Arenibacter algicola: one gene and its partner. The protein of the gene in region 1 binds, or shares a complex with, the protein of each later gene. Links are inferred from orthologs where the notes say so. Each region holds a gene or a part of one and is shown in the gene's direction. Other genes may lie near its edges.

Evidence for each region.
Region 2: the proteins of groL (region 1) and metK are in contact, whole or in part, in a cryo-EM structure (PDB 8P4O), measured with the Escherichia coli proteins. The link is inferred for Arenibacter algicola from one-to-one orthologs.

What each region holds. Positions count from the first base shown.
Region 1 is NZ_JPOO01000003.1:2,103,527-2,115,267, forward strand. Bases 4,391-7,257 are described here. They hold groL (chaperonin GroEL), read left to right. Parts: upstream 4,391-4,943; coding sequence 4,944-6,572; downstream 6,573-7,257. Other genes in these bases: secG (preprotein translocase subunit SecG), read left to right, coding at 4,391-4,417; U735_RS0119560 (co-chaperone GroES), read left to right, coding at 4,560-4,838; U735_RS0119570 (heavy-metal-associated domain-containing protein), read right to left, coding at 6,666-7,022; U735_RS0119575 (TonB-dependent receptor), read right to left, coding at 7,063-7,257. Outside these bases: tRNA (N6-isopentenyl adenosine(37)-C2)-methylthiotransferase MiaB, read left to right, coding at 1-1,225; U735_RS0119540 (sigma-54 interaction domain-containing protein), read left to right, coding at 1,229-2,497; U735_RS0119545 (LptE family protein), read left to right, coding at 2,594-3,112; U735_RS0119550 (hypothetical protein), read left to right, coding at 3,116-4,045; more of secG, read left to right, coding at 4,049-4,390; more of U735_RS0119575, read right to left, coding at 7,258-9,264; U735_RS0119580 (HYC_CC_PP family protein), read right to left, coding at 9,384-9,800; U735_RS0119585 (GAF domain-containing protein), read left to right, coding at 9,962-10,414; purH (bifunctional phosphoribosylaminoimidazolecarboxamide formyltransferase/IMP cyclohydrolase), read left to right, coding at 10,508-11,741.
Region 2 is NZ_JPOO01000003.1:1,725,125-1,736,864, reverse strand. What follows is about bases 5,095-7,960. They hold metK (methionine adenosyltransferase), read left to right. Parts: upstream 5,095-5,832; coding sequence 5,833-7,089; downstream 7,090-7,960. Other genes in these bases: U735_RS0118010 (O-acetylhomoserine aminocarboxypropyltransferase/cysteine synthase family protein), read left to right, coding at 7,430-7,960; U735_RS0118020 (TonB-dependent receptor), read left to right, coding at 5,095-5,587. Also shown: U735_RS0118040 (MgtC/SapB family protein), read left to right, coding at 1-1,083; U735_RS0118035 (deoxynucleoside kinase), read right to left, coding at 1,191-1,805; U735_RS0118025 (GLPGLI family protein), read left to right, coding at 2,003-2,851; more of U735_RS0118020, read left to right, coding at 2,900-5,094; more of U735_RS0118010, read left to right, coding at 7,961-8,722; thrA (bifunctional aspartate kinase/homoserine dehydrogenase I), read left to right, coding at 8,865-11,740. UniProt on the Escherichia coli protein: Catalyzes the formation of S-adenosylmethionine (AdoMet) from methionine and ATP.

The sequences.
Region 1 (11,741 bases):
AGCAGAACTTACCATTCGCAAGAGGTTGGAAAAATTCAATGCCGTAAAACGGCACAGGCCGCACATGAAGGTGGGGGTTCTTGGATGCATGGCCGAAAGGCTAAAAACCAAATTGTTGGAAGAGGAGAAAATTGTGGACATGGTAGTAGGTCCGGACGCCTACAAGGACCTACCCAACCTTATCCAAGAGGTGGACGATGGCAGAAATGCCGTAAACGTTATCCTGTCCAAAGAAGAAACCTATGGGGATATATCGCCGGTACGCCTCAATTCGAATGGGGTTACCGCCTTTGTATCCATTACCCGTGGATGTGACAATATGTGTACTTTTTGTGTAGTGCCCTTTACACGTGGACGTGAACGCAGCAGGGACCCACAATCCATACTGCAGGAAGTAAACGACCTTGCCGATAAGGGGTTTAAAGAAATTACCCTATTAGGGCAAAATGTGGACAGCTACCTTTGGTACGGCGGCGGATTGAAAAAAGGATTCGAAAAAGCGTCGGAAATGCAAAAAGCCACAGCTGTTGATTTCTCGAACTTATTGGAGATGGTAGCCTTGGCGCAACCAAAAGTACGTATCCGATTTTCCACTTCCAACCCTCAGGACATGACATTGGATGTGGTTAGAGTAGTAGCAAAATATCCAAACATCTGTAATTATATTCATTTACCGGTGCAAAGTGGCAGTAACAGGATCTTAAAGGAAATGAACAGATTGCACACTAGGGAGGAATATCTTGAACTGGTGAGGAATATTAAGGAAATAATCCCAGATTGCACTGTCTCACAGGACATGATTACAGGATTCCCTACCGAAACGGAAGAAGATCATCAGGATACCCTTTCCTTAATGAAAGAGATTAAGTATGATTATGGTTATATGTACGCCTATTCGGAAAGGCCAGGGACGGCCGCAGCCAGAAATATGAAAGATGACGTACCCCAAGAGGTAAAAAATAGACGACTCACCGAAATTATTGCCCTTCAAAGGGAACACAGCCATTTTAGAAGCAAACAACAGCTTGGAAAAACAGTTGAAGTTCTAGTAGAGGGATCCTCCAAAAAATCCGATTTGGATTGGATGGGAAGGAACTCCCAAAGTTTTGTGGTGGTATTTCCAAAGGAAAACTATAAAATAGGCGATTTTGTGAATGTCGAAATTACAGATTGTACCTCCGGCACCTTAATAGGAAGGCCATTGGGGCTATCCAATAACAATTAAATAATGGAATCGATTCAATCAATAAAACAGCGCTTTGAAATCATTGGCAATGATGTAAAACTTAATCGTGCCATTGAAAAGGCCATTCAGGTGGCACCAACGGACATTTCCGTATTGGTTACCGGGGAAAGCGGTGTTGGTAAGGAGGCCATTCCAAAAATCATACACTCCCTTTCCCATAGAAAACATGCCAAATACATTGCGGTAAACTGTGGGGCCATTCCCGAAGGCACTATAGACAGTGAACTTTTTGGTCACGAAAAAGGGGCTTTTACAGGAGCAACAGCTACTAGAAGTGGATATTTTGAGGTAGCCGATGGCGGTACCATTTTTTTGGATGAGGTCGGGGAACTTCCCCTTACCACCCAAGTCCGTCTCTTGAGGGTTTTGGAAAATGGCGAATTTTTAAAAGTAGGATCTTCCCAGGTCCAAAAAACAGACGTCAGAATAGTGGCCGCTACCAATGTTAATATGTTTGAGGCCATAAAAAAGGAAAAATTCAGGGAAGACCTGTATTATCGTCTTAGCACCGTAGAAATCAACATACCGCCCTTACGGGAACGCAAAGAGGACATCCATCTATTATTTCGGAAATTTGCTTCGGATTTTGGGCAGAAATATAAAATGCCTACGATTCGCTTGGATGACGATGCGGTGCAACTCCTTTTAAAGTACAGATGGCCGGGAAACATCCGTCAGTTAAGGAATATTGCGGAACAGGTTTCTGTATTGGAGGAAAGCAGGCTCATAACTTTGGCCACCTTAAATAGTTACCTGCCCAATTCAAGCAATAGCAACTTGCCCGCCGTAATAGGCAATGAAAAAAAAGAAGGCGATTTTAGTACCGAAAGGGAAATATTGTACAAGGTACTTTTTGATATGAAAAGCGACTTGAACGATCTAAAAAAATTGACACTGGAGCTGCTCAAGCACGACAGCGAAAAAGTACAGGAAGAAAACGAAAATCTTATCCGAAAAATCTACGGGGATGAGGAGGAGGAATATACCGAACAAGAGGAAAGCCCCAATAAAATTTTACAGCTTCCTGAACCCTATACAGAAAAACCGATAGTCAAAACTCCCCAGCAAGAAGACAAGTATCATTTCGCTGAGGAAATACAAGAGGAAGAAACCCTATCTTTACAGGACAAGGAAATAGAGCTCATTAAAAAATCCCTGGAGAGGAATAAAGGGAAAAGAAAGGCCGCTTCTGCGGAATTGGGCATCTCGGAACGCACGCTGTATAGAAAAATAAAACAGTACGACCTTTAACAGTAGGCAGTAGGCAGTAGGCAGTAGGCAGTAGGCAGTAGGCAGTAGGCAGTAGGCAAAAAAATAAAAACAGAGAATCCAGAAAAAAACTAATGAATGTTTAAAGCAAAAAATATTATAATTCTACTGGTATTAACAAGCTGTATTTCTGGTTGTGGTATTTACAACTTTACCGGAGGCGATGTGGGAACAGCCAAAACCTTCCAGGTCCCATATTTTCAGAACTACGCTTCCCAAAATCCGGGATCTACCTTTGAACCGGGAATGGATAGGGATTTTACCTTGGCCCTGCAGGATTTAATTTTAAATCAGACCAGTTTGGATCTTGTTAAATCCAATGGGGATTTATTGTACGAAGGAGAAATTGTGGAGTACCGAATTTCTCCCATGTCGGCTACCTCCCAACAAACCGCGGCGCAAAACAGGTTGAGCATTGCGGTAAATGTAAGGTTCTTTAACAACACCAAAGAGGATGTGGATTTTGAACAACGATTTTCATTCTTCTACGATTATCCGGCCAATTCCCAATTGGCGAGTGTTAAGGATGAGGCCCATCAGGTTATATTTGAACGTATTACCCAGGACATTTTTAATAAATCATTGGCAGATTGGTAAATTATGAACGTACAGGACTTTACATATTTATTACAAAACCCAGACGAAGTGGTTTCCCCTGTGCAGACCAACCAACTGGAAGATGTGCTGGCAGAGTATCCATATTTCCAAGCGGCAAGGGCCATGCACCTTAAAGGCCTTAAGAATCTCAACAGTTTTAAATACAACAACGCCCTTAAATTAACTGCCGCCTATACCGCAGATAGGGATATTCTTTTCGATTTTATTACCTCAATAGATTTTCTGCAAAATACAATCGCCGATTCTATTTTGGGAAAATCCACTGCTTTAAATGATACGCCAACAATTTCCGAAGAGATCGTATCGGAATTTAAAAAGGAAAGTGCGCTAATAGAAGAGTCGGAAGACGAACCCTTGCCAAGGACGGTAAAGGACGCCGATGACATTTTGGATCCTTCACTTTTTTCCTCCAAAGACCCAAAAATAGACAAGTCTATTTCGGAGAATAAAAAAAAAGCTGAAGAGACACTGGAAATCGGGAAACCTTTAAATTTCACCAAAAAAGAGAAATATTCCTTTGGGGAATGGCTTCAATTGACTTCACACAAGCCACCAAAGCCAAAATCCGAACCCAATACCCCGAAAAAAGAAGCCTCTAAACCCGAGGTGAAACCAACTCCAAAAGCAGATAAACTAAAAAAGAAAAAATTTGACCTAATCGATAAGTTCATTGAAACAAACCCTAAAATTGTACCCAAAGAAAGCACGGCAAAAGTCCCTATAAAAGACTCCCTTAGCTTTGATAAAAACGAGTTGATGACAGCCACTTTGGCCAAAGTATATTTGGAACAAAAGAAGTACAAAAAGGCTATTCAGGCCTATAAAATTTTAAGTTTGAAATATCCAGAAAAAAGTAGTTTCTTTGCAGACCGAATTAAAGCGGTAGAAAAGATACAACAAGAAAATAATTAAATAATGAATACGACATTTACAATATTCTTGGTCCTGATCATCTTAGTTTGCATCCTATTGATGCTCGTAATTATGGTGCAAAACCCTAAAGGTGGCGGATTGTCCTCATCCTTTGGCGGAAGCGGCAACCAAGTTGTTGGAGGAGTAAAGAAAACAGGCGACTTTTTGGATAAGAGTACTTGGACATTGGCAACCATATTGGTTGTCCTAATTTTACTTTCCAATGTAGCAATAAAGGGAAGCTTCAGTGATTCCGATTCGAAATTGCTTAACGGCGACCCTATTGAAACTACTGCGCCGGATGCTTTACCAGAAACACCAATAACTGCCCCTGCCACTAATGGTACAAATACTACTGACAGTGCCCAGTAAGAAGAAAAAACAAATTTAAAATATAAAAAATGCCAGCTTAAGTGACAAGCTGGCATTTTTGTTTAACAAAGTGTCAGTTTTAAGGTAATGGCATAATTTCTGCCTACAATAATCAAACTTAAAAACATAAAATCTAAATAATATGGCTAAAGTTAGCATTAAACCATTAGCAGATAGAGTTCTAGTAGAACCTATGGCTGCCGAAACAAAGACTGCATCTGGTCTTTACATCCCTGATACCGCAAAGGAAAAGCCGCAAAAAGGCAAGGTAGTTGCCGTTGGACCTGGTACTAAAGATGAAAAAGTGACCGTTAAAGTTGGCGATACGGTGCTATACGGTAAGTATGCCGGTACTGAGCTTAAGCTTGAAGGTACCGAATATCTTATGATGCGCGAGAGCGACATATTAGCAATTATATAATATTGCTCTTGTTCCCTGAATGATGGGAATAATTCCAAACAACAAACTAAAGAGTATAACTAATTTCATTCCTTTTTACTTAGGAATGATAAATGAAATTAAATTATGGCAAAAGATATAAAATTTGATATCGATGCAAGAGACGGCCTAAAAAGAGGTGTCGATGCATTGGCTAACGCAGTAAAAGTAACTTTGGGACCTAAAGGTAGAAATGTAATCATCAGTAAATCGTTTGGCGCACCAAACATTACCAAGGATGGTGTTACCGTAGCCAAAGAGATTGAATTGGCTGATCCTCTTGAGAATATGGGTGCCCAAATGGTAAAGGAAGTTGCTTCCAAAACCAATGATTTGGCAGGTGATGGTACTACTACCGCAACCGTACTTGCACAAGCTATCGTAAAAGAAGGCTTAAAGAACGTTGCTGCAGGTGCCAATCCAATGGACCTCAAAAGAGGTATAGACAAAGCTGTGGAAGTTATTGTTGAAGACTTGGCAAAACAAACCAAAAAAGTGGGCGATTCTTCAGAAAAGATAAAACAAGTAGCCGCTATTTCGTCCAATAATGACGAAACTATTGGTGACCTTATTGCCCAAGCTTTCGGAAAAGTAGGTAAAGAAGGAGTTATCACTGTAGAGGAGGCCAAAGGAACGGATACTTATGTTGATGTTGTAGAAGGTATGCAATTCGACAGAGGATACCTTTCTCCATACTTTGTTACCGATTCTGAAAAAATGACAGCCGATTTGGAGAATCCTTACATATTACTATATGATAAGAAGATTTCTTCCATGAAGGATTTGTTGCCAGTTTTGGAGCCAGTAGCACAATCAGGAAAACCTCTTTTAATTATTGCAGAAGATGTTGACGGAGAAGCTTTAGCTACTTTGGTAGTGAACAAATTAAGGGGATCTTTAAAGATTGCTGCTGTTAAGGCACCAGGATTTGGGGACAGAAGAAAGGCAATGTTGGAAGACATAGCTATCCTTACAGGTGGAACCGTAATAGCCGAAGAAAGAGGCTTTACAATGGAAAATGCTACCTTGGACATGCTAGGTACTTGTGAAAAAATAACAATTGACAAGGACAATACAACAATTGTAAATGGCTCAGGTGACCCAAAAACAATTAAGACAAGGGTTAACCAGATCAAATCCCAAATAGAATCTACCACTTCCGATTACGACAAGGAAAAATTACAGGAGCGTTTGGCCAAATTGGCCGGTGGTGTTGCTGTTCTTTATGTTGGTGCTGCTTCTGAAGTGGAAATGAAAGAGAAAAAAGACAGGGTAGATGATGCCCTTCACGCAACAAGAGCTGCTGTTGAAGAGGGAATAGTTGCCGGTGGAGGCGTTGCTTTGGTTAGGGCCAAATCTGTACTTGCCAAAATCAAGACCGAAAATGCTGACGAGGAAACAGGAGTTCAAATCGTTGCCAGAGCAATAGAATCACCTTTGAGAACCATCGTTGAAAACGCTGGAGGAGAAGGATCGGTAGTAGTTGCCAAAGTTTTGGAAGGCAAAGGAGATTTTGGTTATGATGCCAAGTCGGAAAAATATGTGGAAATGATCAAAGCGGGTATTATTGACCCTAAGAAAGTAACAAGGATTGCATTGGAAAATGCCGCTTCTGTTGCTGGAATGATCTTGACTACAGAATGTGCCTTGACCGATATTAAGGAAGATGCTCCTGCAGGCCCACCAATGGGTGGCGGTATGCCAGGAATGATGTAAATATTAAAATTTACATCCATAAAAAAAACCGCATTTGGAATACCAAATGCGGTTTTTTCTTTTTAGTAGGATCGTACAAACAACTTACTTTTTTTAATGATGCTGCCCATCATCGGTATTGTCCTCACGATACTTGCAACAAGGGTGCACTCTTTCATAAGCCTCTTCGGTAGCCTTTAACTCCTTGGTATCATGACCTACCCCAACTATTGCGGTTTTTATTTCCATTGAATTCGTTTTTCGCTCATCGATTATCAATGACAATTGATGTGTAGGAATATCCCATAAGGCATATTTAACCCCTTTTACGGCCAAGGCCGCTTCCTCGATTCTCTCCTTGCACATAGCACATTTTCCATTGACCTCGAAACTCATCTTCTTGTTTTTCTCTTGGCCATAGCCCGATAAGGTAAACAAGGCAAAAACGGCTCCTAAAATTATATTTCTCATATCTCTACTTTTTAAGTTGAATAATTGATTTTAAATAATACTATAATTTATACCTGAATCCGGTATAAAACATCCTGCCCATTATGGGCGCATATATTATGCTGGTATCAAAATTGGTACCAAAAGGGTCATCGGCACCTACCACAGGGTTATCCTGCATAAAATTAGTCAAATTTTCCCCTCCCAGATATATTTCAAATTTGTTGTTAAATACTTTAGTGATCTGTGCATTCATTAAACTATAGGATGGCGAATACTCCATGGAACTATTCGCGATATATGGCAAACGCTGCCTACCCAGGGCATGAACCGTATAATCCATACGCCATTGGGACCCGTTTTCTTTAGGAACTGTTATATACCCAAGATTGGCAAAAAATCGATGTTGGGCCTGTAAAGGTTTTTGCAGGGCGCCGCTTATGTAATCGGTTTCCACATCATAAAATTTATACGCCGTCCTTAATTCTAAATTCTTTAAAGCCTCATAATTTATTTCAAATTGAAAGCTTTTGGCCAAACTCTTTCCCTCCAGGTTATAAAACGACACTTCCAAAGGATTCTCCCAATCCACCACCACTTGATTTTTAAAGTTGGTAACGTAATAATCCAATGTTATGTTTCCTGTTCTACCGAACAAATTAAATCCCTGTATATAACTGGCACCGTAATTCCACGCATCTTCGGGATCCAACCCATAAATACTGCTATCATCCCCAAGAACCCTTATCTGTCTTGCGGAGGCAAATAATTGTTGGTTTTCCGCAAAGATGTTGGCCGCCCGTTTTCCACGGCCAAAAGACCCCCTGAAGCTCCCTCTATCCCATGGCATATAGCGCAGGTGCAATCTGGGCGTAACAAAAGTGCCTAAATTATTGTGGTTGTCCACCCTTATGCCCGCAGTTAAGCTCAATTCTTTTAAATTGTCATAACTATATTCAAAAAAGGCTCCAATAGATTTATCCACCCTCGAATAATCTTGAGTTTTCACCATTTCCCCATAGCCATCATAAGCAAAGGTAAGGCCTGTTTTAAATTTGCTCTTGGTATCTCCAATTATGGAGTTGAACAGTAAGTTGGAGTAGACACTTTCGTGATCGATATTATATTCATTAAAACCAAAATAAGAATCCTGTTTATGGATATTGTAGGCCGTTTGAAAACCAAGGCTCTGAAAGGGTAGCTCTGGAAAAACATAACCCAATTTCAACGAAGTATCAAACCTTCTGGTATTTATTTCACCTCCCCATGAATTGGTAGTGAATTTATCAGTGCCGGGCACAAAATTTGTCTGTCCCACCTGTTTTTCATCATTCAAAAAACGAAGGTTGATAAAACTAACCCAACCGGTACTTGGGTTTTGGTATTGCCACCTATTCAAAACATTAATTTGATTGCCCAAGGGCGCGTCCAAAAACCCGTCCCCATTACCATCTTCCTTGGCATCCCTTCGGTTGCCATGGAGATAAAGTCCTGTACTCCAATTATCAGTCAACTGCTTGTTCAAATGGGTGTTTAACTCTAACCTGCCATTCAAATTGGCATACCCGTTAACAAATACAGCCTTATCCGTTAAGGGTTTTACCAATTCCGTATTTATCTGACCAGAAATACTTTCGTAGCCATTGACCACACTGCCCGCCCCCTTAGTTATCTGAATACTCTCTACCCAAGTTCCAGGGGTAAAGGTAAGTCCATAGGCCTGGGAGGCACCCCGTACCATTGGGATATTCTCTTGGGTAATCAATAAATAAGGACTGGTAAGTCCCAACATTTGTATTTGCTTGGTACCGGTCAAGGCATCAGAAAAGTTAACATCTATGGCCGGATTGGTTTCAAAGCTCTCGGAGAGATTGCAGCAGGCCGCTTTTAGTAATTCGGCACTATTAATGGTAACCACATTCTGTGGGCTAAAATAGGATTTCTGTACGGCATCCCGCTTTTTTTTAACCACCACCTCGTTTAAGGCATTGGAGGGTTTTAGCCAGTGATTTACCGTTTTAGGGGAATCAATGAACAAGGTGTCCGACTCAAATCCCACATAGCTGATGACCAGTTGGTTATTCTCCTTTTTGAATGGAATTGCAAAGCTCCCGTCCGTCTTGGTAATGGTACCTGTCTGGGAATTCAACCAGTAAACATTGGCTCCCGCTAGACCCAGGCGCCTATTTTCAGGATTGTCCTCCATGACCATACCCTCAATATTGTTCTGGGAGATGGCCAATAATGGAAGCCATAAAAACATACTTACAAAAAAATTCTTCACTTGATATATTTTAATATTAGTAGATAATTGAAATCAACAAACCATCGAATTCTCCAATTACACAAAATGGAAAACCGAGGTCACTACCAATAAAAAAATCAAATGAGAAAAACTTGGTCCAAGACATGGATATCTTTTACCAGTATGGGCGGTGGATAATCGGCATGGGGAACATAGCGCTGCTCCCTTGGCTGAAATAAGTTTAAATAATAGGAAGTAATGGCCACCAATAAATACTGTTGACCCAAACTAAGGTCATCATAGGAAATACTTAATTCGTCCTGTCCCTGAACCGAAATAATTTCATCACTACAGCAACTATTGGAATCTTTATTAAGGGCTACATTATCTTTTGACAAAGGCCTTTCCATCCCGCATGTGTCCGCTTCATGAAAGAAAGCAATATCAACCAAGTAGCCAAAGCAAAAATGCTTCTCCACGGTCCAGGAAACGGTGGAGACCAGCATAAAAAATGCCATTAACAGGGCCAATATTTTATGGATCATTACTTTCATCAAGGCAAAAATAATCAAAAGTTACAACTCTATATTTTCCTTCTACAACATTAACTAAAATTTAGGGCAAAAATTGTCCAGATCAACAACAGATCATAAGTTTCAATAGCTTATGGTCCAAAGGCTTTATAAATAGCCCTATTTTTGCAAAAAATTATCACATGCTTAGCACACTAAGACCAAAAGTTTCGGGAATTATAAACAGTACCCAAAATAGTACAACCGAAAAAATGCAGGCCATTTGCGAATTGTTAAAAGAGAATGTCCCCCATTACGATTGGGTAGGGTTCTATTTCAGAAACGGGGATAAGGAAGAGCTTAAACTGGGTCCATATGCCGGGGAACCTACAGACCACACCATAATTCCTTTTGGCAAAGGAATTTGCGGACAGGTAGCAGTCTCCAACCAAAACTTTGTAGTTCCGGATGTAAAGGCCCAGGACAACTATATAGCATGTAGTATAACCGTTAAGGCGGAAATAGTAATTCCGCTATTTTTAAAAGGTGTAAATATTGGCCAAATCGACATAGATTCCAACACTCCGGACCCATTTTCCGAAGAGGACGAGCGCTTTTTGGAATTCGTAAACCAAGAGGTGTCAAAAATTCTTTAAAACTTTAGGGCGATTGTTAATAAACGTGCTGATTTTTAAGCACAAAAAAATTACTTTTGTGTCCTTATAATCCATAACAACAATCACAACAAAATGAGTACCACTAAAAAAGCTTCCTCAGCCTTAATATCTGTTTTTCATAAAGATGGCCTAGAACCATTGGTAAAAAAGTTTAATGAATTGGGAATTACCATCTATTCTACAGGCGGCACCGAAACATTCATTAAGGATTTAGGGATTGATGTAGTACCCGTGGAGGACGTTACAAGCTATCCGTCCATATTGGGCGGTAGGGTTAAAACATTGCACCCAAAGGTATTTGGTGGTATTTTGAACCGTCAGGACAATAAAAGTGATCAGGAACAATTGAAGGAATTTGAAATTCCCCAATTGGATATAGTCATTGTAGACCTCTATCCTTTTGAAAAAACTGTTGCCAGTGGAGCTTCAGAACAGGATATTATTGAAAAAATAGATATAGGCGGTATCTCTTTAATACGTGCGGCCGCCAAGAATTACAAGGATACACTCTGCGTTTCCTCTATGAACGATTATGACGAAGTTCTGGAAATGATTACCAAAGGAAATGGCAGCACTACTTTGGAAGACCGCAGACGTTTTGCTACAAAATCTTTCAATGTGTCATCACATTACGATTCTGCCATCTTTAACTATTTCAACAAGAACCATGAAGAGGCCGCGTTTAAATTAAGTGAAACCAACGGACAGGTGTTGCGCTATGGAGAAAATCCCCATCAAAAAGGATTTTTCTTTGGTGATTTCGAAGCAATGTTCAACAAACTTCACGGAAAGGAACTTTCCTATAACAATTTATTGGATGTGGATGCCGCGGTTAACCTTATCCAGGAATTCAAGAACGATGCCCCCACCTTCGCCATATTAAAACACAATAATGCCTGTGGTCTTGCAACCAGGCCTACAATTCACCAGGCCTATGTTGATGCTTTGGCTGGAGATCCGGTTTCGGCTTTTGGCGGAATATTGATCAGCAATGTTGAAATAGACAAACCAACGGCCGAAGAAATACACAATCTGTTTTGCGAAGTAGTGATTGCCCCTAGCTATACCCCAGTGGCCCTTGACATCTTAAAAGGGAAGAAAAACAGAATCATTTTGGTACAGAATGAGGTTGACCTTCCAAAAATGACGGTTAGAACTTGTTTGAATGGCGTTTTAGTGCAGGAAAAAGATGAAAAGACCGACAAAATTGCCGACCTTACCAATGCTACCAATAAAAAACCTACGGATAGGGAACTGGAAGATCTAATCTTTGCTTCAAAATTGTGTAAACACACCAAGAGTAACA
Region 2 (11,740 bases), 380 kb from region 1 along the record:
CTCGGTGTTGCCCTAACCTCCCTTCTAGTGGCCGCTAATTTTATAAAGATAAAGGTATTTACTAATCCGGATGTTGGGCAGACAACGGAGGTGGCCGCTTTATTGATGTTTGCTATTGGTGCTTATTTGGTAATGGGGGATAGGGTGTTGGGCATTGTAATTGGGGTTTCCATGTCTGTACTTCTTTATGTAAAGGAAAGGCTTCATGGTTTTATAAATAGACTACAGGAAAAGGATCTTTCCGCTATTATGACCTTTGCAGGAATTTCCTTGGTAGTGCTTCCCATTCTTCCCAATAAAACCTATGGGCCTTACAACGTGCTTAATCCCCAAAACATTTGGTTAATGATTACGCTCATAGTAGGGCTGAGTGTCTTGGGATATTTTATTTATAAGTTTGTCGGGAAAAAGTTGGGGATTATTTCCAATGGTGTTTTGGGGGGATTGATCAGTAGTACGGCAACCACCGTTAGTTATGCCCGTAAAACTGTAGATACGGCATCCATAAGCAAAATGGCGGCCTTTGTGATCACCGTTGCTTCTGCCATATCCCTGGCCAGGGTAATGGTAGAGATAGGGGTGGTAATACCAGAAAAATTACCTGTAATTCTACTGCCATTAATGGTAGAATTTGTAGTCATGGCACTTATTTGTCTGGGTATGTTCTATAGTATAAACAAGGATTCCAAGGATGATACAATGCCTGAACCGGAAAACCCTGCCGAATTTAAAAGTGCGTTGGTATTTGGGTTGCTTTACGGGGCCATATTGTTGGCGGTAGCATTTGCCAATGAGGAGTTTGGAGATGACGCCCTATATATTGTGGCTATAATAAGCGGACTAACAGACGTGGATGCCATAACCCTATCTTTGTCGCAGCTAATTAAAATCGATGCCTTAAACGTGTCTACGGGTTGGAAACTTATACTTTTGGCCAGCTTGTCAAATTTGGTTTTTAAGGGTGTTATGGCAGGAATTTTGGGTACCAAACAGTTGGCGAAATGGATTGCGCTTTCCTTTGGAATAGCTATAATTGTAGGCATATTTTTAATATGGCTATGGCCTGCTTCCTGGCATTTATGATCAAGTGGGTTTAAAAAATTGTGATCAAAGACCTTTAGATGAAATAAGATAAGAACTATTGCAGGTGTAATTTTTCTATTGCCTATAAGGTTTCTTAGGTTCGTGGTTTAAAAAAGGCCATTGATCTCGGCATCAATTTTATTGATGACCAAGCCCAAATCTTCCGGTTCGTCCACAAAATTTAATTTGTCTACATCAATGACCAAGAGGTTGCCCTTTTCATAGCTTTGCGCCCATGCTTCATAACGTTCGTTCAATCGGCTTAGGTAGTCGATAGAAATGCTGTTTTCATATTCGCGTCCTCGCTTGTGGATTTGATTCACCAAATTTGGGATGGAACTTCTTAAATAAATTAATAGATCTGGAGGCTGTACCAATGTTTCCATTAATTCGAATAGACTGGTGTAATTGCTAAAATCCCTATTGGTCATTAAACCCATGGCATGGAGGTTGGGGGCAAAAATATGGGCATCCTCGTAGATAGTCCTATCTTGAATAGTGTCTTTGCCGCCCTTCCTTATCTGTAAAATTTGTCTGTACCTATTGTTTAAAAAGTATATCTGGAGATTAAAGCTCCATCTTTCCATTTGATTGTAAAAGTCGTCCAAATAGGGATTGTCAACCACATCTTCAAATTGGGCCTCCCATTGGTAGTGTTTGGATAATAATCTTGTCAAGGTTGTTTTGCCAGCCCCAATATTTCCTGCAACGGCGATATGCATAGGTTTGTAATTATGGTTAGTGTTTTTTGCACTTGTAATAAAGAGGTACAATATACAAGATATCGGGTGCATGTTAAAATCTTTGGATGATAATCCGATAAAAAACTTACAGGACAGGATATTTGTATTTTTTATTGATTTTGGATTAAACCAAATCAAATTGTTGTAGTCTTAAACTTGATATAAAATGTAAAATAATGAAAAATTTCCATTTTTTCTTTTTGATTCTATTTGCATCCCAATTCGGAATTTATGCCCAGGATTTTCAGGGAGAGGCTACCTATTTTAGTAAGACTACTGTTAATATGGATTTTGGCGGAAGACAAATACCGGAGGATAGAAAGAAGGAAATAATGCAAAGGATGAAGGAAGCCAATGAGCGGACCTATATTTTAACCTTTGACAAATCCACATCTATTTATAAGGAGGAGGAAAGATTGGAGCAGCCTGGCAACCAAAGGGGTGGTGGGCGATTTGGAATGATGAGCGGAGCCGGAGGTGATTATTATAAAGATGTAAGGGATGGTAGATATTTGGTTAAAAATGAACTTTTTGGAAAGATTTTTTTGGTGGATGATAAATTGCCAATCTTGGAATGGAAACTCGGTGGAGAAACAAAACAGATCGGTAATTATACTGCTTTTAAGGCTACAGCAACCAGAACCATTAAGAGGCCCAATATGAGGGCTATTTTTCGTAGGGGAGCGGACAACGATGAAAATAAGGAGGAGGAATTTACAGAAAAGGAAATTGAAATAACCGCTTGGTATGCCCCGGATGTTCCGGTAAATCAAGGTCCAGGAGAATATTGGGGACTACCAGGCCTAATTCTGGAGGTCAAGGATGATGTTACGGTTATACTATGTACAAAATTAGTGCTCAACCCAACAGAGAAGAAGGAGATAAAGGCTCCAAGTAAAGGTAAGAACGTTACCCAGGAGGAATATGATAAAATATCCAAGGACAAGATGGCCGAAATGCGGGAGAATTTCCGTCGTGGTGGCGGCGGAGGTGGAAATAGAGGTGGAGGCGGTGGCAGGCCTTAGTTCTTTGCTTTTTTATTATCAACCATTAGATATTTTAATTTTTTTTAGATGTACAATAAATGTTTTTATTCCGTACTAGTAGCTGTTTTTGCTTTTTCTGCAGCTTTGGGTCAAGAAATTACCCTTACGGGAATTGTTAAGGATTCCACCGGAGTGGGGGTAGATATGGCAAATGTCATTGCCATAAATACAGAAACCAAGGCCTTGGAATCTTACGGTATTACAAACCATAGTGGACTCTATAAACTAAATTTAAAAGCGGGTTCAAATTTTAACGTCCGCGTAAGCTATTTGGGTTTTAAAACGGAAGAATTCTCTTTTACGGCACCTACGGCCGATGTAAATAAGGACATTGTTCTTTATGAACAAACCAATCAATTGGACGAGGTTGAAGTTACCTATGAGATGCCTATTTCGGTGAAAGGTGATACCATAGTCTATGATACGGATTCCTTTGTTACAGGTACGGAAAAGAAGCTTAAGGATGTGCTTGCCAATTTGCCTGGGGTAGAAATAAATGATGATGGGCAAATAGAGGTGGAAGGAAAAAAAGTGACCAAGGTAATGGTAGAAGGGAAGGATTTTTTCGACGGGGACTCAAAGTTGGCGGCAGATAATATTCCGGCCAATGCATTGGATAAGATAGAGGTGTTGAGAAATTTTAACGAAGTAACCCAAATGCAGGGCCTGACCAATGATACTGATAATGTAGCGCTCAATATTAAGTTGAAGCAGGGTAAAAAGAGATTTTGGTTTGGGGAAATAACGGCGGGTTATGGTACTAATGATAGTTATCTGGCACATCCAAAACTCTTTTTTTATAGCCCTGATTATAGTATTAATATTATTACCGATCTCAATAATATTGGGGAAGCACCCTTTAATAGAAGGGATTACCAGAGTTTTACCGGAGGATTTAGAAATCTGGGCAGCTCAAGTGGAAGCTCCATAGATATAGGAGGGGATGGCTTGGGACTTTCCAGCCTTCAGAACAATAGGGCAAAAAATATAGATACCAAGTTTGCTGCCGTGAATTTTAGTTATTCCCCCAAAGAAAATTGGGATTTGAGCGGATTTGGTATTTATTCCTATACCGGGACCTTAATGGAAGACCAAACGAGAAGGGTTTATATTTCCTCCAACGAAACGGAGGATGCTACCACGTCTACAGATCAAACCGCTCATTTGGGATTGGCAAAATTTAGTTCTAAGTATAAGCCTAATGACAGGTTCCAATTTGATTACGACATACTTTTGAAGCAATCTGACGATGATGAAATTGAGAATGTTATATCAATTTCCACGATTACTGATGAAATTACGGAAACTAAGAGGCAAAAGCCTATTTCCGTGAATCAAAATGCCAATATTTATTATACTACTTTAAATTCAAAAAATATTTTTGCCTTTGAAGCCCAACATATTTATCAGGATGAAGATCCATTTTATAATGCTATCAGGGATAATTTTGCCTTTACCGATATTTTTCCGGTAGATGAAGATCAGAGTATCTATGACCTTAATCAGGGCAATAATACCATAACCAATAAAGTGGACGCGAAGCTGGATTATTATTGGGTAACGGGCCAAAAGAGTAATTTAAATTTTACACTGGGTACTACACAGAGCCATCAGAATTTTAATTCCGGTATTTTTCAAATATTGGATGGTGGCCCCCCATTGACTTTTACCGACAGCGCCTTCAACAACGATGTAACCTATAATGTTTCGGATTTGTATTTGGGTTTTCATTATAAGGTGATAGCCGGGATATTCACCTTTAATCCTGGTGTTACCTTGCATCAATACGGTACCAAAAACGAACAGCTGGGAACTACTGTTGAGGATAATTTAACCGCTTTGCTGCCGGATTTGTACATAAATGTTCAACTTAAAAAATCCGAAAACATTCGATTTAATTACAGGGTATCAAGATCTTTTACAGATGTCAATAGCTTTGCGGAGGCCTACGTGCTCAATAACTACAACTCGGTTTATTCCGGGAACAGGGACTTGGAGAGTGCTTTGAACCACAATCTATCATTGAACTTCTTCAGTTTTAATATGTTCAATTTCACCAATATTTTTGGAAATATTACCTATACGAAACGAATAGACGCACTTAAAAGTGCTTCTGAAATTATTGGAATAAACAGGATTGGTACTACCATTAACTCCAATTTGGAAGACGAATCCTTAAGTGCCAACGGTAGATATCAACGGACTTTTGGAAAAATAAAGGCCTCTGTGGGAGCAAATGTTTCATGGTCTGCTACCAATAATATTATTGACCTTCAGCCAAGGAGATCGGAATCCTTTACACAAAACTATAATTCCTCTTTAGCCACTAATTTTAGGAATGCCCCTAATTTGGAGGTGGGTTATAGATATACCGTAAATAACTACGATAATGGGGGTAGGAATACTACCTTTTATACCAACCAACCCTATGCCAAATTTGACGCCAACTTTCTAAAAAGTTTCATTTTTACCTTGGACTACGATTACTATAAGTATATGGACAAAGAAAACACCATAGACAATACTTATAGTTTTTTGGAAGGTAACCTCAGTTATCAGAAAAGGGATAGTCATTGGGAATTTGGAATAAAGGGTACCAACCTACTCGGAACGGATACCTTGAATAGGGATAGCACCAACGAATTATTTTTTACGACCTCCTCTTATTTCATTCAACCCCGTTATATCCTATTTACCGTAAAATACGATTTATAGGTTTTTAGGGTCAATTTTAAAATTGTTGTTAAACATTTTTAGTTACGTCAAGAATTCTTGTACTTTTGTACGCGAAAAAATATCGAGGAAGGATTTGACTGATTGCAACCTCATGTGCTGAATTAGTTTCGGCATAACTAAATGCTAAAGCAGTTTAAGTTGTTCTGTTCCATTGGAACTGTAACATCCACTCTTCTCTAGTGTGCTTCGTCAAATCCCTATTAATTTTTATTTAGAAAGGATTTATGGCATATTTATTTACTTCGGAATCGGTTAGTGAAGGGCATCCAGATAAAATAGCGGATCAAATTAGTGATGCGTTATTGGATCATTTTTTGGCTTTTGACTCGGAAAGTAAGGTGGCTTGCGAAACTTTGGTCACTACTGGTCAGGTGGTATTGGCCGGGGAGGTTAAAAGCCACACCTATCTTGATGTTCAGCAAATTGCGAGGGATGTTATCAATAAAATTGGCTACACCAATGGTGATTATAAGTTTAGCGGAGATTCCTGTGGTGTTATTTCCTTGATACACGAGCAGTCCAAAGAGATCAACCAAGGAGTGGATCGTGGAGCAAAAGAAGATCAGGGGGCTGGAGATCAAGGTATGATGTTCGGCTATGCTACTAAGGAAACGGAAAACTATATGCCCCTGGCCCTGGATATTTCCCATAAAATATTGCAGGTTTTGGCAGATTTGAGAAGGGTAGGAGATGCAATTTCTTATCTAAGGCCAGATGCCAAGGCACAAGTGACCATCGAATATTCCGATGATAATGTTCCGCAACGTATAGATACTATTGTTGTTTCTACCCAACATGACGAGTTTGATAAGGATGATGATGTAATGTTGGCCAAAATTAAGAAGGATATTATCTCTATTCTTATTCCAAGGGTCAAGGAACAATTGCCAGTGGCAATACAAAAGCTTTTTAACGATACTATAAAGTACCATATTAATCCTACGGGGAAATTTGTAATTGGAGGTCCCCACGGTGATACCGGTCTAACTGGAAGAAAGATTATTGTGGATACCTATGGGGGCAAGGGAGCCCATGGTGGGGGTGCGTTTAGTGGAAAAGATCCCAGTAAGGTAGATCGCAGTGCCGCATATGCCGCTAGGCATGCAGCCAAAAATCTTGTTGCTGCAGGGGTTGCCGATGAAATTTTGGTTCAGGTTAGTTACGCTATTGGGGTTGTGGAGCCCACTTCTATTTTTGTGGATACCTATGGTTCCGCTAAAGTAGCTTTGAGTGATGGCGAGATTGCCAAGAAAGTTGCCGAATTGTTCGATATGCGTCCTTTTTCCATAGAAGAAAGGCTAAAATTAAGAAATCCCATTTATTTGGAAACAGCCGCCTACGGTCATATGGGCAAAGACCCTAAAAAAATAATCAAGGTGTTTGAATCGCCTTACAACGGACGTGTAGAAAAGGAAGTGGAACTATTTACCTGGGAGAAATTGGATGCTGTGGATTTGGTGAAAGAAGCTTTCGATTTATAATTTTATTGAAAAGATTAGGAAAAAAGAATTTTCCATACCTATATTTGCAAACCTAAAGTTCAAACACTTATTGAATTGTTATCAAGAAAGGTGGAGGGAATAGACCCTTTGAAGCCTTAGCAACCCTTTGATCATTTATTAAAGAAGGTGCTAAATTCTACCTAAATACTGGGCCAAATTATTATGGCTTGTTTTACAGTATCCATGGCAGATAACACTAACGGTTACTTCTGTAACGGATTTTCTTTTTAACTTTTTGATTTTATAATATTGCATTGTCCGCATTATTTGTTTTGGCTTTTTATTTTATCTATTTTAATAATATAAAAAACAAGAAATCATGAGTACTCAAAAATTTTCAACAAACGCTTTGCATGCAGGACATGACACAAAATTAACAGCTGGCACCAGGGCAGTGCCTATTTATCAGAATACCGCCTATGTGTTTAATAATACGGACCATGCGGCCAATCTTTTTAATTTATCGGAGCCTGGCTTTATTTACACCAGGCTGAACAACCCTACCAATGACATTTTAGAGCAGCGTTTGGCGGCTTTGGAAGGTGGACTGGCCAGTGTGGTAACGGCATCTGGTACGGCAGCTATTTCTACCGCTCTATTGGTTTTGCTTAAAACCGGGGATCATATTGTGGCTTCCAGCAGTCTTTATGGAGGTACCTATAATCTTTTGGCGGTGACTTTACCTAGATTGGGTATCACAACCACCTTTGTTGAGCCAGGGGACGAGGAGAACTTTGCCAATGCCATTCAGGAAAATACAAGAGCTATTTTTGTGGAATCCCTTGGGAATCCAAAATTGGACGTGCTGGATTTGAAGACAATATCAGAAGTGGCCAAAAAAGCCAAAATACCATTTATTGTGGATAACACGGTAGCTACAAGTGCTTTGATAAAACCAATTGAACACGGGGCAAATATTGTAATACATTCACTTACAAAATATATCAATGGTAATGGAACTTCTATGGGGGGTGTCATTGTAGATGCAGGTACTTTCGATTGGAGCAGTGGTAAATTCCCTGAGTTTACGGAGCCATCTCCAGGATACCACGGTTTGGTTTATCACGATGTCTTGGGTGCTGCAGCCTTTATTGCAAAAGTGAGAATTGAAGGTTTAAGGGATCTTGGTGCTGCCTTGAGCCCATTTAATGCCTTTCAAATTATTCAAGGTTTGGAAACCTTGGAACTTCGTATCAAGAAACACAGTGAAAATGCTTTGGAATTGGCTAAATGGTTACAGGATAGAAAAGAAGTGGCATGGGTAAACTATCCAGGCCTTTCAACCAGTCCGTATTATTCCTTGGCCAAAAAATACCTTCCAAAAGGACAAAGTGGAATAGTGACCTTCGGAGTTAAGGGTGGATACGATTCGGCCAAAAAGGTGGTAGATGAAACCAAGCTATTTTCCCTATTGGCAAATATTGGGGATACCAAGTCCTTAATTATTCACCCTGCCAGTACAACGCACCAACAGTTGGATGATGAAGCCCAACAAGCTACAGGAGTAACCAAAGATCTAATACGATTATGTGTGGGGTTGGAGGATATTGAAGATATAAAAGCGGATTTGGTGCAGGCATTTTCGGTCATTGATAAATCTGTTTTAGCATAAAAATTATTTTATTTCCTTATAAAGTCATTATCAAATTGATATGGGAGTGCTGTAATTAATATGTGAAATATCAATACACTCCCTTGTCTTTTCATAATAAAGGACCATGTTCTTTCAAGAAAATTACTAGTTCAAACAACCTATGTTACATCATCTTTCAATAAATAAATACGTTACCTATAGCGGCAAAACCTTGGATATTAATTTGTCCTACGAGCTCTTTGGCCAACCCTTGCATTCCGCACCAATTATAATGGTGAACCATGCCCTTACAGGTAATTCCAATGTGGCAGGCGAAAATGGCTGGTGGACAACCTTGATAGGAGAGGGCAAATGTATAGATACCAAGAAATACACCATTCTTTGCTTTAATATACCAGGAAATGGGTACGACGGTTTTGTAATAGATAATTATAAGGATTTTGTTGCCAAGGACATAGCCAAGATTTTCCTTCTGGGACTGGAGGCCTTAAAAATAAGTAAGTTATATGCACTTATAGGTGGTTCTTTAGGTGGGGGTATCGCGTGGGAAATGGCGGCTATTGATCCTCACTTAACTGAGCATCTAATTCCGGTAGCATCTGATTGGAAGTCTACGGACTGGCTTATTGCCAATTGCCAGATTCAGGAGCAGTTTTTGGTGAACTCCAAGCAGCCCGTACATGATGCGCGTATGCATGCAATGCTATGTTATAGGACACCGGAATCCTTTAAGGAGCGTTTTAAAAGAAGCACCAACGAGGAACTTAAAGTCTTTAATGTAGAGAGTTGGCTAACGCACCATGGTAAAAAATTACAGGAACGTTTTCAATTGTCGGCCTATAAACTAATGAATCAACTGTTGAAGACTATTGATATCAATAGAAATGGGGAAGAGGCATTCATTAATCTTCAGAATAGTGATACCAATATCCATATCATTGGAGTAGATTCCGACCTTTTTTTTACTGCCCAGGAAAACAAGGATACCTTTAAGAAATTGGCCCAGGCCAACAGCAATGTCACTTATGGGGAAATACATTCCCTGCACGGGCACGATGCCTTCTTGATCGAATTCAATCAAATGGAGGAGTTGCTAAAGGGAGTTTTTGAGCGTAATGGAAGATCTAAAAAAGTCAAGGTCCTTAAATTTGGTGGCAAGTCATTGGCCAATGGAGAGGGCTTGGATACTGTACTTCAGATAATAACCGACAAGGTTACTGATGGTGAGAATATTGCCGTAGTGGTTTCTGCCAGGAACAAGGCTACGGACGAATTGGAAGCGATGCTGGACAAAGCGGCCAAGGGGTTGGATTATGTAAAGGATTTTGAAGAATTTGAAAAATATCAACAACACGCTTACGGTAATGTAAATCTCTCAGAGGAATTTAAGGGATTGGTAAAGTTATTTGAAGGTGTGGCATTGTTGGGAGATTATAGCCCTAAAATAAAAGATCAGGTTTTAGCTTTTGGAGAGTTGCTTTCGGCAAAATTGGTGACCAAATTACTAATTGGTAGAGGTGTCAATGCCAAGTTTATTGATTCCAGACAGCTCATTAAAACAGATTCCAACTTTGGGGACGCCAAAGTCTTGGAGACCCTGTCCAAGGAAAATGTAAAAAGTGAGTTTGGGAAATTGGATCTGGATGCCGTAGTTGTCACTACTGGTTTTATTGCATCCAATGAACTTAACGAAACAACCACCTTGGGTAGAAACGGAAGTAATTATTCCGCCGCCTTATTGGCCAATTACCTCAATGCCGAAGAGTTGCAGAACTATACCCATGTAGATGGTATATTTACGGCCAACCCTGATTTGGTTACAGAGGCCAAAAGAATTTCTGAACTTTCCTATAGTGAGGCCAATGAGTTGGCAAATTTTGGAACCAACATTCTGCATGCGAAGACTATTATTCCATTAATAGAAAAGAATATTCCACTGCGGATCCTAAATACCTTCAATAACGATAACGAGGGCACCTTGATCAGTGCCAAGACCAGTAAGGAAGGTATAAAATCCTTGTCCGTTATTGAAAATATGGCCTTGATCAATTTGGAAGGGCGCGGTTTATTGGGCAAGGTAGGGGTAGATGCCCGTATCTTTAGGACAATGGGCAATAATAACATAAGTGTTAGTATTATTTCCCAGGGGTCATCGGAAAGAGGTATTGGTTTGGTGGTCGACGCTAAAAATGCCGCTTTGGCCAAATCTTCTTTGGAAGAGGAATTTCAGACCGATTTCAAGCTACAGGATATAAACAATATTACCGTTATAGATCAAGTATCCGTTATTTCTATCGTAGGACAGGACTTGAGTACTTTTCACAAGCCTTTCAATGCGCTTATTAAAAACCAAGTGGTTCCCTTGTTGTTCAACAATACCGTTTCGGGAAAAAATGTGAGTCTGGTGGTAAAGAAATCAGATTTGCACAAGGCACTAAATGTAGTACACGGGCAGATATTTGGTATAAGCAAAAAAGTAAATTTGGCCATTTTTGGTCATGGAAATGTGGGGGGGACCCTCATTGATCAAATTCTTAAATCGAACAAAACCATCGAAAAAAGAAAGGGCATCCATATCAATGTTTTTGCAGTGGCCAATTCTAAAAAGGTGCTTTTGAATAAAAACGGCATTTCCAAAAATTGGAAAAGCTCCATGGAAAAAAAGGCAGTACCTTACGAGTTAGACGATATATTTAAATATGCCAAGGACAATCATTTGGAGAACCTTATTGCGGTAGACAATACTGCCAATGAAGAATTTGTGGCCTCTTATTTTGATTTTGTGGACAATGGTTTCGACTTGGTGTCGTCCAATAAGATTGCCAATACCTTGCGCTTTGATTATTATCAGCTGCTGAGGGAGGAACTGGCCAAGCATCAAAAGCAATATTTATATGAAACTAATGTAGGTGCGGGATTGCCGTTGATAGACACTATTAAATTGTTACATCTTTCAGGAGAGAATATTACAAGGATAAAAGGGGTGTTCTCTGGATCCTTAAGCTATATCTTCAACACTTTTTCGGAAAAGGATGC